One region of the Bacillus sp. NPDC077027 genome, then DNA from elsewhere that is predicted to be linked to it. Evidence: riboswitches for the same ligand, from Rfam matches in the RefSeq annotation. Region 1 holds a riboswitch; the other holds the start of a gene.
The links. Region 1 has a riboswitch for lysine ahead of ACQKEZ_RS06805 (amino acid permease). Riboswitches for the same ligand answer to the same signal wherever they lie in the genome.
Positions count from the first base shown of each region.

Region 2: another riboswitch for lysine. It lies ahead of ACQKEZ_RS01165 (aspartate kinase); the one in region 1 lies ahead of ACQKEZ_RS06805 (amino acid permease).

Region 1 is NZ_JBNNIO010000002.1:231,897-238,082, forward strand. It holds gene ACQKEZ_RS06795 (FecCD family ABC transporter permease) at 1-118, opposite strand, end outside; gene ACQKEZ_RS06800 (iron-hydroxamate ABC transporter substrate-binding protein) at 422-1,321, shown strand; gene ACQKEZ_RS06805 (amino acid permease) at 1,360-2,766, opposite strand; lysine riboswitch at 2,959-3,137, opposite strand; gene sspJ (small acid-soluble spore protein SspJ) at 3,259-3,399, opposite strand; gene ACQKEZ_RS06815 (MarR family winged helix-turn-helix transcriptional regulator) at 3,488-3,913, opposite strand; gene ACQKEZ_RS06820 (metal-dependent hydrolase) at 4,084-4,575, shown strand; gene ACQKEZ_RS06825 (LTA synthase family protein) at 4,694-6,186, shown strand, end outside.
Region 2 is NZ_JBNNIO010000001.1:212,878-219,063, forward strand. It holds gene ACQKEZ_RS01150 (alpha-N-arabinofuranosidase) at 1-853, shown strand, start outside; gene trxA (thioredoxin) at 1,096-1,410, shown strand; gene uvrC (excinuclease ABC subunit UvrC) at 1,587-3,359, shown strand; lysine riboswitch at 3,421-3,597, shown strand; gene ACQKEZ_RS01165 (aspartate kinase) at 3,733-4,968, shown strand; gene ACQKEZ_RS01170 (YslB family protein) at 5,262-5,705, opposite strand; gene ACQKEZ_RS01175 (succinate dehydrogenase cytochrome b558 subunit) at 5,990-6,186, shown strand, end outside.

The sequences.
Region 1 (6,186 bases):
GACCAAATGCTAATGCAATTATTCCTAAGATGAGAACAGCTGCTGTTCCAAGAGGCTTTGTGACAATTTCAATTGAATCGTCATTGGAATCAGGCTGTCTTTTTGATTGTGCGCCCAAAAGCCATATCTTCCTTTCTGTTTACTTCTATTGTTTTCGTTGATAATGATTATCAATATCGACATCTAGTATATCACTTTCTTCGCCAATTGGAATCCTGTTCTAAGTATTTTTTCGTATTTTTCAGAGAAAGATCATTCTTCTGTATTATTTGACTAGATTTTGACAAAATTACAATGCAATTCTTTTATCATCATGTTACAATTTTACCAACAATGAGAATCATTATCAGTAAAATTATAACTAGGAGCGAACACCTTGAAAAAACAAAATCGGTTTCTATTTCTTTGTTTTGTGGCACTCATGACCTTTGCTACAGCTTGTGGCAATACTTCCAATCAACCATCTACTCAATCAAAGAATGAGGCAACAACCATTACATATAAAGACGCAAAGGGAGAAGTGAATCTTCCTAAATACCCTAAAAAGGTTGTGCTCCTTGCTGAGAGTTACTATGGTGATCTCATCACGGTTGGCATTACACCGATTGCCACAACATCACCCATCTTTAGAAACCCATTTTATAAAGGCAAAACAGATGAGGTGAAAAACCTTGGGAAAACACCTTCTGTTGAAAAGGTCGCGGTACTGAATCCTGATTTAATTATTGCTTGGGCAGAAGATGAGAATTTTGACAAATATAAACAAATCGCCCCAACTGTTGCGATTACATACAATCAATACTCTTTTAAGGATCAATTAAAGGAATTTGGCAAAATGACTGGTCACGAGAAAAAGGCTGATGAATGGATTGAAAATTGGAACGCAAAAATCAAAGAAGTCGAACCAAAAGTGAAAAAATCGGTTGGTAACAAAACCGTTTCTATCGTCTCTCCATATGACAAAGGTATTTATATCTTCGGCAACACGTATGGACGTGGCGGAGAGATCATTTATGACGAATTAAAGCTCAATGCACCAAAGGCAGTGAAAAAAGAAGCGATTGATAGTGGTATCGGTTATGCCAATATTTCTCTTGAAAAACTTCCTGATTTCGCTGGTGATTATATTTTCACTGGTCCATGGAGCGCATCAAAGAACAATGGTGACAATGTATACAATAGCAGCATTTGGAAGTCACTACCCGCCGTGAAAAACAAACAAGTCTTTGAGACTGATCCTATCGGCTATTTCTTCAACGATCCTGTTTCACTAGAAGGTCAACTTGAGTTTATTGTTGAAAAACTAACGACTTCTTCATGAAAAAACGTTTCTCCAGAAATGGAGAAACGTTTTTTTACTTATGATACTTCACTTGAAAACTTTTTAGACATAAACGGATATAGCAATATCCCTACTAAAAACAGTCCGATTCCTAAACCGAATGTTTTTACATCAGCAGTTCCTGATACAATCACCCAAGTTGAATATCCCATTGCAATGAGTGCAATGATCCCGTCTCTTGCGCGATTCCCTTTTTGCATCTCATACGTATCTCCCTTCAATATGACTTTTAGGCAGTAGATAGAAGATACAATATATGGGATCAAATAAGCGAGTGTCGCAGATGTTGTTAGGAACGTAAATGCTTCATTAATTGTACGTGACATGACCGAAAAAATGAACAACTGAGACATCATATTCGTCAACGTCAGCGCAACTACTGGGCTTCCCTTTTTATTCGTTTTAGCAAACACCGCTGGGAAATCACCAGCCTTTGCAGCTTGATACGGTACTTCAGAACCTAACAAAATCCAACCTAACATTGAGCCAAATAGACAAATAATTGCAAGTAATGCCATGACAATGCCACCAGCATTCCCAATAATGAGTTGAAGCACATCCACAAATGGCTTATCTGAGCCCTGGAGTTGGTCATGTGGCAAAACACCCATTGTAATTAACGTAATGATCATATAGATAGAAAGTGCAATGATCAGACCTGTAATGGTTGCACGCTTCACATCCCGCTGTGAAGAAGCTCTTCCAGATAGGATAACGGCAGATTCAATACCGACAAATGCCCATAATGTTGAGATGGCTGCATGATGGACTTGGCCTCCAAGATCAAGTGTTCCTTCTCCCGATAATTCTACAGGAAAATAAAAATGCTCAAACAATGCCGTTTGAAAAGCAAACAGTCCCGCCACAATAAATAGAACGAAACCAAGAACCTTTGAAAAAGTTGTCATAAAGTTCAATTTACTCGCAGCATTTAAGCTTGTGATTAAAATTAAATGCGTTCCCCATAAGAGCAGTGTACACACAATAAAAGTCATAAGCTGTCCTAGTGTGATTGCTTCTTTTCCAAAGGTAAAGACAACTTGCTTTACTGTTAAAATCGGCAAAAAGGTTGTTAAATACCCTGCAAGGCTCGTAATAATGGCAACATTACTAATCCAGCTTGCCACCCAGTAGCCCCACACCATTGTAAATCCAGCAGCTTTCCCTTTTTTGGGATCTTTAAAAAGTGCTCTTGCGTAGCTTTGTGGTCCAGCCGTCAATTCAGGCTTGTGCATAGACAGATGCCCAAATACAAGTGCGATCATAAGTACACCGCCACCTGTCACAAGCCAAGCCATTGTCACGCCTAAAGGACTAGCATTTTGGGCAAGTGTACTTGGCAACATGAAAATGCCTGACCCCACCATATTCCCAACGACAAACGCCGTTAGTAACCAAAATCCCCATTTCTTTGTCTGTTCCATTTCTGTACCTCCGTTTTCATTCACTTTGGACCAGACCCGGCAGTATCTACATTGATATATTGTCAAGCAATTGAATGCAGTTCTTATGTTCATACGAATGGCGAGATGTTCGTAACATACCCTTTTTAAAGTCATTTAGAACATAAAAAAGCCTGAACAAAAGTCCATGCTTTTCAATAACATACACCTTGATCTCCGGATAGCCCTCCGCGTTATCTAAGACGCGGCAGTCCTGCATTTATTCAATGCAGACCCAGCATAAAGAAAGGTGGAGCTTCTCTACACTTCGGCGCTGATGCCTTTTTTCACATGATCATTGATCCCATCTCTCCCATGTGTGACTCATCATCCGCGCAACCTCTACCTCACTGAGACATAGCGTGAGGATTTCTATTCATTTTTACTACACGAAGGTTACCAAACATTCACTGATCTGTCAAAGGGAAATCATAGTAAAAGGCAGAGATTTTTCACTCTGCCTGTTCTTAATGACTATTTGTTGTTTTTCTTTTTTTGTACCGCTTCTTGAAGTGGGTCTCCGGCTAGTTCTTTACTCGCTTCCTCTAGCAATTGATTCACTTCTTTATGTTCCTTTTCACTTTTAGCTTTTTTATCTTTTTGAAAGAATGACAAGTCAATTCACCCCTTTTTCTTGATTGGAATTGCCTTTATAATGTGTGCGTTGAATCCATTCTTTATACAAAGCAGACGAAATACATCATCAATCCTGAAAGGTTTCCCTCATCTTTTGCAAATAATGAAGGAAGTTCTTTAAATCTTGCTCTGAAAAATCTGCCATCATATGTTGCACGACCTTACCAAAAAGATAGGTGTGCTTCTCATAGATAGCAACTCCTTTTTCCGTTGCCTCTAGACGAACGACGGACTGATCCTCTGTATCTCTTTCCCTTTGGATATACCCATGTTCACATAGCTTGTTTAAGGCAATGGATGCCGCACCTGGATTTAAGGAAAGTCTTTGCTTCAAGTCCTCTGCATTCGTCACTTTACCTTGAATCAACATGGAGAGTGCATAAATTTGTGGCGGAGTGATATCTTTTTCTAATTCAAGTAACTTACGATTCAACTTCCTACTGACTTCATAATGTACAAGAACGATTTCTTTTAATAATTCAGCATTGCTCATCCCAATCGCATCCTTATTGTTAATGTCAAAATCCTCATTTTTTATTATAGTTTTTTTTTCCATATAACCAAAGTGTTTTATGTTATTCTTTAGTGAAATAAGCCTTGCTGAAACAATCAAGCCTTGTTATAGTGTTAATTTGGACTATTGATAGAACAGGAGTACGCATCATGACAGGAAAAACACATATCATGGGTGGGATTGCTGCTTGTACAGCAGTTTCGTATTACTATGGATTAGATCCAATAATTGCTACATCTTCTGGCGCAATTGGTGCATTGATCCCAGATTTATGTCATACGAAAAGCAAAATCGGCAGAAAATTCCCTCTGTTATCATCACTCATTAGCAGCGTATTCGGTCATCGTACATTTACGCATAGTTTATTGTTTATGCTCATCATTTATTTCATCGCTACGACATACATTCCCAGTGATAACTTAAAGATAGGTTTACTAGTTGGGATGGCAAGTCATCTATTGCTTGATGCCGCAACAGTCAATGGCATTAAATTATTGTTTCCTGCCACTTTGAAAGTACGACTTCCTCTTTATGTGAAAACAGGTAGTGCAGGTGAACAAGCTGTTTTAGCAGCACTCACAATCGTGACGTTTTACTACATCGCATCATTATGCGGTCTTCCCATTCCATTCCACTCTTAACAAAGAGTTTTAACAAAAAACAAGATATGATTTGATCAATGAGCAATTTTTTAGTAGTTTTAAGTTAAGCGCTTTTTTTGAAATACAGGCTGATTTTCGATGATGAGGAGCTACATAGATGAAAGACTTTTTCAAAGACCGGTGGTTTTTAGTGTACTCCATCCTCTTTATGTGGATGAAAACATACATCATTTATAAGTTTGGTTTCAACATTCGAACAGCCCATTTGTTTCATGAATGGCTACTATTTGTGAATCCGCTCAGCTTTTTGCTTCCTCTGTTCGGCATCGCACTTTTTTTAAATGAAGCCAAACAAAAGGTTTTTTTATTGACGACAAATTTTGCTTTAACGGCGATATTGATTTCAAACACAATTTTTTACGGCTTTTATATTGATTTTATTACGATACCTGTTTTATTTCAGGCAAAAAATATGGGTGATATGGGCAGCAGTATTACGGAATTGTTCCATCCCCTCTTCTTGTTGGTACTAATTGATTTTGTTTGTTTATTTTGGCTCCTTAGACGAAGAACACTGAAGTCGAGAGCCTCCAAACGTACGATCAAAACATATTATGCGGTGTGTTGCGGCTTTCTCATTTTTCATTTTGGTGCCGCTACCATTGATCACCCGCGCTTTTTAACAAGCTCCTATGACCGAGAAGTCATTGTTCGGAACTTAGGGCTATTTCAGTTTCACATTTATGATGGCATCGCTCAAACGGCCCGAATCGGTCAAAAAGCATTTGCGGATGAAGACACACTGTCAACTGTAGCAAACTATACAAATGCAGATTTCAGTGCGCCAAACGAAAACTACTTCGGTCTTGCCAAAGGAAGAAATGTCGTATTTATCTCCTTAGAATCAACACAACATTTTGTCGTTGATCGGAAGATAAATGGAGAAGAAATCACGCCTTTTCTAAATCAACTCATTCAAAAAAGCTATTACTTTGATGAATTTTATCAACAGACAGAGCAAGGAAAAACGTCAGATTCTGAATTTATTGTGGCCAATTCTCTTTATCCGTCTAGCAGTGGCGCTGTCTTTTTTACCGCAAGTGACAATGACTATGATACATTATATAAACAGTTAAAAACGGAAGATTATCAATCAGTACAATTTCATGCAAACAACAAAACATTTTGGAATCGCGATGTGATGTATCAATCATTTGGAATTGATCGTTTTTATGATGTTGATTCTTTTACTGTGAACGAAAAAAATTCGACTGGTTGGGGTTTAAAGGATGCGGCATTTTTTGATCAATCGGTAGATTACTTAAAGAAGCTAAAGTCACCTTATTACAGTTCTTTCATTACGCTCACAAACCATTTTCCGTTTGAAATTGATGAGAAGGATCAGCTCATTGACCAATTCGATTCAAACAGTGACATTTTGAACAGGTATGTAACCACAGTGCGCTATCAAGATGAAGCAATTAAACAGTTCTTTAAGCGACTGAAAGAAGAAGGACTTTACGACAACACAATGTTTGTCCTGATGGGCGACCATTATGGGATTTCAGAGGCACACAATGATGCAATGGCACAGCTGTTAGATCAAGAGGAAATCACACCGTTTGATTCTGTTAAACTTCAGCGTGTTCC
Region 2 (6,186 bases), on a different contig from region 1:
TGGTGCCAACTCGAATGACGTGAATTGGACAAAGGTATTAATGGAACGTGCTGCCGGATTTATGGATGGACTCAGTCTACACTATTATACAATTCCAGGTACTTGGGAGAAAAAAGGTTCGGCAATTCAATTCGATGAAACTGAATGGTTCGAGACAATGAAAAAAACATATGGAATGGAACATATCATTGTTTCACATGAGAAGATAATGGATCAGTATGATCCGAAAAAGAGAATTGGGATGATCATCGATGAATGGGGTACATGGTATGACCCTGAGCCTGATACAAATCAAGGGGTTTTATATCAACAAAACACAATGAGAGACGCACTTGTATGTGCACTCCACTTTCACATATTTCATCGTCACTGTCAGCGAATTCATATGGCGAACATTGCCCAAACCATTAATGTTCTACAAGCAATGGTGTTAACGAAGGATGAAAAGGCCATTTTAACACCTAGCTACCATGTATTTGATATGTTCCAAGTACATCAAGAAGAAGAAGCGCTTGAGGTTGATTTTGTTTCCACATCCTATGAACGTAATGGCGAAAAAATCCCGCAAGTTAGCGTCTCTGCATCACGTTCATCTAACGAGGTGCACATTAGCTTTTGTCATCTGCACCCTCATGAGAGAGCTTCACTGTCATTGAAAATAGATGGGATATACCAGGAAGCCAAATCATTTGGAAAAGTCCTGACAGCAGATCGAATGAATGCACACAACACATTTGACGCCCCGCATACGGTTGTACCGTCCGACTTTCATCAATTCTCTGTAAAACAAGACGAAATAACCATTGACCTTCCGCCAATGTCAGTTGTTATGTTGACACTCCACATTTCATAGCACATCGACACGTTTGATTGAGAAAATGTTAGGGCATCATATGGTTAAACAGTTGAAAGGGAGTTATTCAAAATGCTTAGAACCATCCTCATGATCATTGGTGCAATCGTCGTTATTGGGGCGATCATCAGGTTCATCTTTTAAAGACAATGAGATAAAAAATGAATTTCAAGCATTTCATTCGCAAGTCGCATTAGTAGGTGCTATACTAAAAAGCATAATTTACATTGGAGGAATGAATAATGGCAATCGTAAAAGCTACTGACGCAACATTTTCACAAGAAACAGCAGAAGGTGTAGTTATTGCAGACTTCTGGGCACCATGGTGCGGACCTTGTAAAATGATTGCTCCTGTTCTTGAAGAGCTTGATCAAGAGATGGGAGATCAATTGAAAATCGTAAAAATCGATGTAGATGACAACCAAGAAACAGCTGGTAAATACGGCGTGATGAGCATCCCAACTTTACTTGTCTTAAAAGATGGAGAAGTAGTTGAAACATCTGTCGGCTTCAAGCCAAAAGAAGCACTTGCTGAACTTGTAAACAAACACCTATAAAACGTCCAGTGCTGGTAAAATCGAATCATTGATTTTATCGGCATTTTTTGTTTCATTACCTTTACTGATTTGCTGGCGGTTCTCTTTTGAGAGAACCGCTTTTTCAGAATGGAATAAAACAAACGTTCGTGATACACTAGAAGGAGTGAAAGAGGAAAACAAGGACGGATGAGAACATGAATAAGCTAATCAAAGAAAAGCTCTCGGTTTTGCCTGATCAACCAGGTTGTTACTTGATGAAGGATAGGCAAAACACCGTAATCTATGTCGGTAAAGCCAAAATCTTAAAGAATCGAGTACGATCCTACTTTACAGGCTCGCATGATGCAAAAACACAGCGGCTCGTTGGTGAAATCGAGGATTTTGAATATATTGTGACCTCTTCTAATATTGAAGCACTCATTTTAGAGCTGAATTTAATTAAAAAATATGATCCGAAATATAATGTCATGCTGAAGGATGACAAGACGTACCCGTTCATTAAAATTACGAACGAACGACATCCAAAGCTGATCGTGACCCGGAAAGTAAAAAAAGACAAAGGTCGTTATTTTGGACCTTACCCGAACGTGCAGGCAGCAAGAGAAACAAAAAAATTGCTCGATCGCTTATATCCGCTAAGAAAATGTGCGAAGCTGCCAGACCGAGTATGTCTTTATTATCATCTCGGGCAATGCCTTGCGCCATGTGTATATGATATTTCTGACGAAACGAACAAGCAGCTAGTTGATGAGATTAGCCGTTTCTTAAATGGCGGACATCAGCAGATTAAAAAAGAATTAACAGAGAAAATGCAAGAGGCCGCAGAACATCTTGCATTTGAGCGTGCTAAAGAATTCAGAGATCAAATTATGCATATTGAATCAACGATGGAAAAACAAAAAATGACGATGAGCGACCTATTAGACAGAGATGTCTTTGCCTATGCCTACGATAAGGGTTGGATGTGTGTACAAGTCTTTTTTATTAGACAGGGCAAGCTCATTGAGCGAGAGGTCAGTTTATTCCCTATGTATCAAGATCCAGAGGATGAGTTTTTGACGTTTATGGGACAGTTTTATTCAAAAAACAATCATTTCCTCCCAAAAGAAATCCTTGTACCGGACAGTGTGGATCAAGAGCTCATCGAACAATTGCTTGAAACGACGGTACATCAACCGAAAAAAGGCAAGAAAAAGGATTTACTTTTGCTTGCTCATAAAAATGCAAAAATCGCTTTGAAAGAAAAATTTTCATTAATCGAAAGAGATGAAGAGCGGACAATTGGAGCAGTAGAGCGGCTTGGTGAAGCACTGAATATTTATACACCTTACAGAATTGAAGCGTTTGATAACTCAAACATTCAAGGGACAAATCCTGTCTCTGCTATGGTTGTGTTTCAAGATGGCAAACCATATAAGAAAGAGTACAGAAAGTATAAAATTAAAACAGTTGCAGGGCCAGATGACTACGCATCAATGCGAGAGGTTGTACGAAGACGCTATTCGCGGGTGCTCAAAGAACAGCTTCCACTACCTGATTTAATTATTATTGATGGAGGAAAAGGACAAATTAATGCAGCCATTGACGTCCTTGAAAATGAGCTGAACCTATCTGTTCCTGTAGCAGGACTCGTAAAGGATGAAAAGCATCGTACATCTAATTTGATGATGGGTGATCCACTTGAGCCCATTATGTTAGAACGGAATAGCCAAGCCTTTTATTTACTTCAGCGTATACAAGACGAGGTGCACCGTTTTGCAATCAGCTTCCATAGACAGCTTCGAGGGAAAAATGCATTTCAGTCTATTTTAGATGAAGTGCCAGGAATCGGTGAACAGCGAAAAAAGCAGCTTTTGAAAAACTTTGGCTCAGTCAAAAAAATGAAGGAAGCCTCCGCTCAAGACTTTCAACAGATTGGTATTCCACGACAAACTGCGGAACTTTTAGTAGAGGCTTTGAAAAAATAGATTGTGCTTTTCCAAAAAGTTTGTTAAGATGTGACTAATTTCATAAATGTACGTGTTGTATGTTGAAGATAGAGGTGCGAACTTCAATAGTAGGCCTTCAGAGATGGATGGAATCAATGAAGATGGCTGAAAGGGGAGCGTCGCCGAAGCAAATAAAATCCACTCATTTTATTTGCTGGCCCTACATTAAATAAATGTAGGGTTGTCAAGAATCTTTTCTTGGAGGGCTATCTCATTGTGGGCATCTATTGATGGTTGTTTTGAAGCAATGGGAGATTTGTTCTCTCATTGCTTTTTTGTATGCAATGAGGAGCGATCTCAGGTGGTTCTTATCTCTTCTCTCGCACGTGATCATTAAAAAAGGGTGATATAAATGGGTCTTATTGTACAAAAATTTGGAGGAACATCCGTTGGTTCGACAGAAAAAATTCGTCACGTAGCTGAACGTGTTATCGCAGAAAGAGAGGCTGGACATGATGTTGTAGTGGTTGTCTCAGCTATGGGGAAATCGACAGATACGCTGGTGGATCTTGCAAAGGAGCTAACAGACGAGCCTAGCAAACGGGAAATGGATATGCTGCTAACAACAGGTGAACAGGTCACCATTTCTTTACTTGCAATGGCACTAGAGGCAAAAGGATATGAAGCCATTTCCTTTACAGGCTGGCAGGCTGGCATCAAAACGGAAAAAGTACATGGCAATGCACGAATCGTTCATATTGATAACACGCCTATTCAAACAGAACTAGACAAAGGGAAGGTTGTTGTCGTTGCAGGCTTCCAAGGGGTTGCAGATGATTTACATATTACAACGCTTGGTCGCGGAGGCTCAGACACAACCGCTGTTGCCATTGCTGCAGCCCTAAAAGCAGATAAATGTGACATTTATACAGATGTACCAGGAGTGTTTACGACAGATCCACGCTACGTGTCTTCTGCTCGAAAGCTTGCAGGTATCTCATATGATGAAATGCTAGAGCTTGCCAATTTAGGTGCAGGTGTTTTGCATCCAAGAGCTGTCGAATTTGCGAAAAACTATCAGGTCCCATTAGAGGTCCGTTCAAGTATTGAAAATGAAGCTGGTACTTTAATCGAGGAGGAATCATCAATGGAGCAAAATCTAGTTGTGAGAGGTATTGCATTTGAAGATCAAATGACACGTGTGACAGTTTGTGGGCTTTCTAGCGGTTTAACGACCTTATCTACAATCTTTACAACACTAGCGAAACAGAATATCAATGTAGATATCATCATTCAATCTGTGACAAGCACAAGTAAAACATCCATTTCCTTCTCTGTGAAAACGGAGGACCTCTCCCGTACAGTCGAGGTATTAGAAGAGTACAAACATGCGCTTAACTACGAGCAAATTGAAACAGAGAACAAGCTGGCAAAAGTGTCTATTGTAGGCTCTGGTATGGTTTCTAATCCAGGTGTCGCAGCAGAAATGTTTGCTGTATTAGCTGAGAAAAACATTCAAGTCAAAATGGTCAGCACCTCTGAAATTAAAGTATCAACAGTTGTTCATGGAGATGACATGGTCAAAGCGGTTGAAGCATTACATGATGCATTTGAGCTGTCGAAGGTAAGTGCGGCAACCCATTCATAAATAAACAAAAAAGAGATGTGAGAATCAAATGCACATCTCTTTTTAACAGTAAATACCGAGAAAGTAAAAATTAACATGAAAATCTACTTCAGCGCATTGGGGTGGGTTTTTTCAGGTAGCAGACCCTTCTGAAGATGATCGAAGACTGTCATCTTTTGATGCAGCTTATTCGACATATGGTATGATTGAGATGATAACAGATCGACCTGCTTTTCTGAGAACAGGCAATTGACAATGAATAGCCTATAGAAAAAGGCGCGACTAATCGAGAGCCTTCGCCTTTTCATTCAGTATTAACTAGGGTCTTTTAAGTCCCATTTAACGGTTAAAATCACTTTTCCAGCACGTTTTTTCACTTGTTCATATGATTCGGCAATGTGTTCGTTGAGTAACTGGATTTGCTCGGCGATAAAGCCAGCCTCCATTTGAAAACAAGGCTCTTTTTGATAGGTAAGGCGATTCGACACGAGCGGGCCTTCGAGCTCAAACTCAATTTCCTGCTTTTTTGAACGGACCATGGTCAATGTGCCCCAGCCTGCATCATGGAAAAATTCGGGGATTTTCTCCCATGAATCAAGAGGAAATTTACGAGCAAGAATCTTTCCCGCAAAATACATCATAGACGAATGATCCTGACCGAGGATATCGGGCAGTAGGACTTCACGTATCAACTCGTAGGCAAAACCATTTACTTCAACTTCTTTTAGCTGTTCTATGTTAGATTCAAATTTATTCATTCTAGGGCTCCCCTCTTTCAACAATTTATTATAGCTTATGTGGGCAGAGGATAACAGAGATTTCCCTATAAGTCTAAGAAATTCTTATTGTAAAAAAACAAATTTTGATTTAAAACTTTAAAATTTCGGAAAATTTTAATTTATGTACGCGGTTTCTTGACGCTTTTTTGTCATAGGAGTAAAATGAAATTGTCAATAAATTTGAATAAAGTGCTTACATTTGAAAGAAGCGGGGGTAAGACAATTTTCAAGCAATTGCACTTTTTTTACTAGGGGGTAAAGTAATGTCGGGGAACAAAGAGTTTTTTTATCGGAGATTGCATTCTTTGCTTGGCGTCATTCCGGTCGGCCTGTTTTTAGTACAGCACTTAGTGGTCAACCAATTTGCTACAAGAGGACCGGAAGCGTTTAACAAAGCTGCACACTTTATGGAGCAACTTCCATTTAGGTATGCGCTTGAGCTACTTATCATTTTTTTACC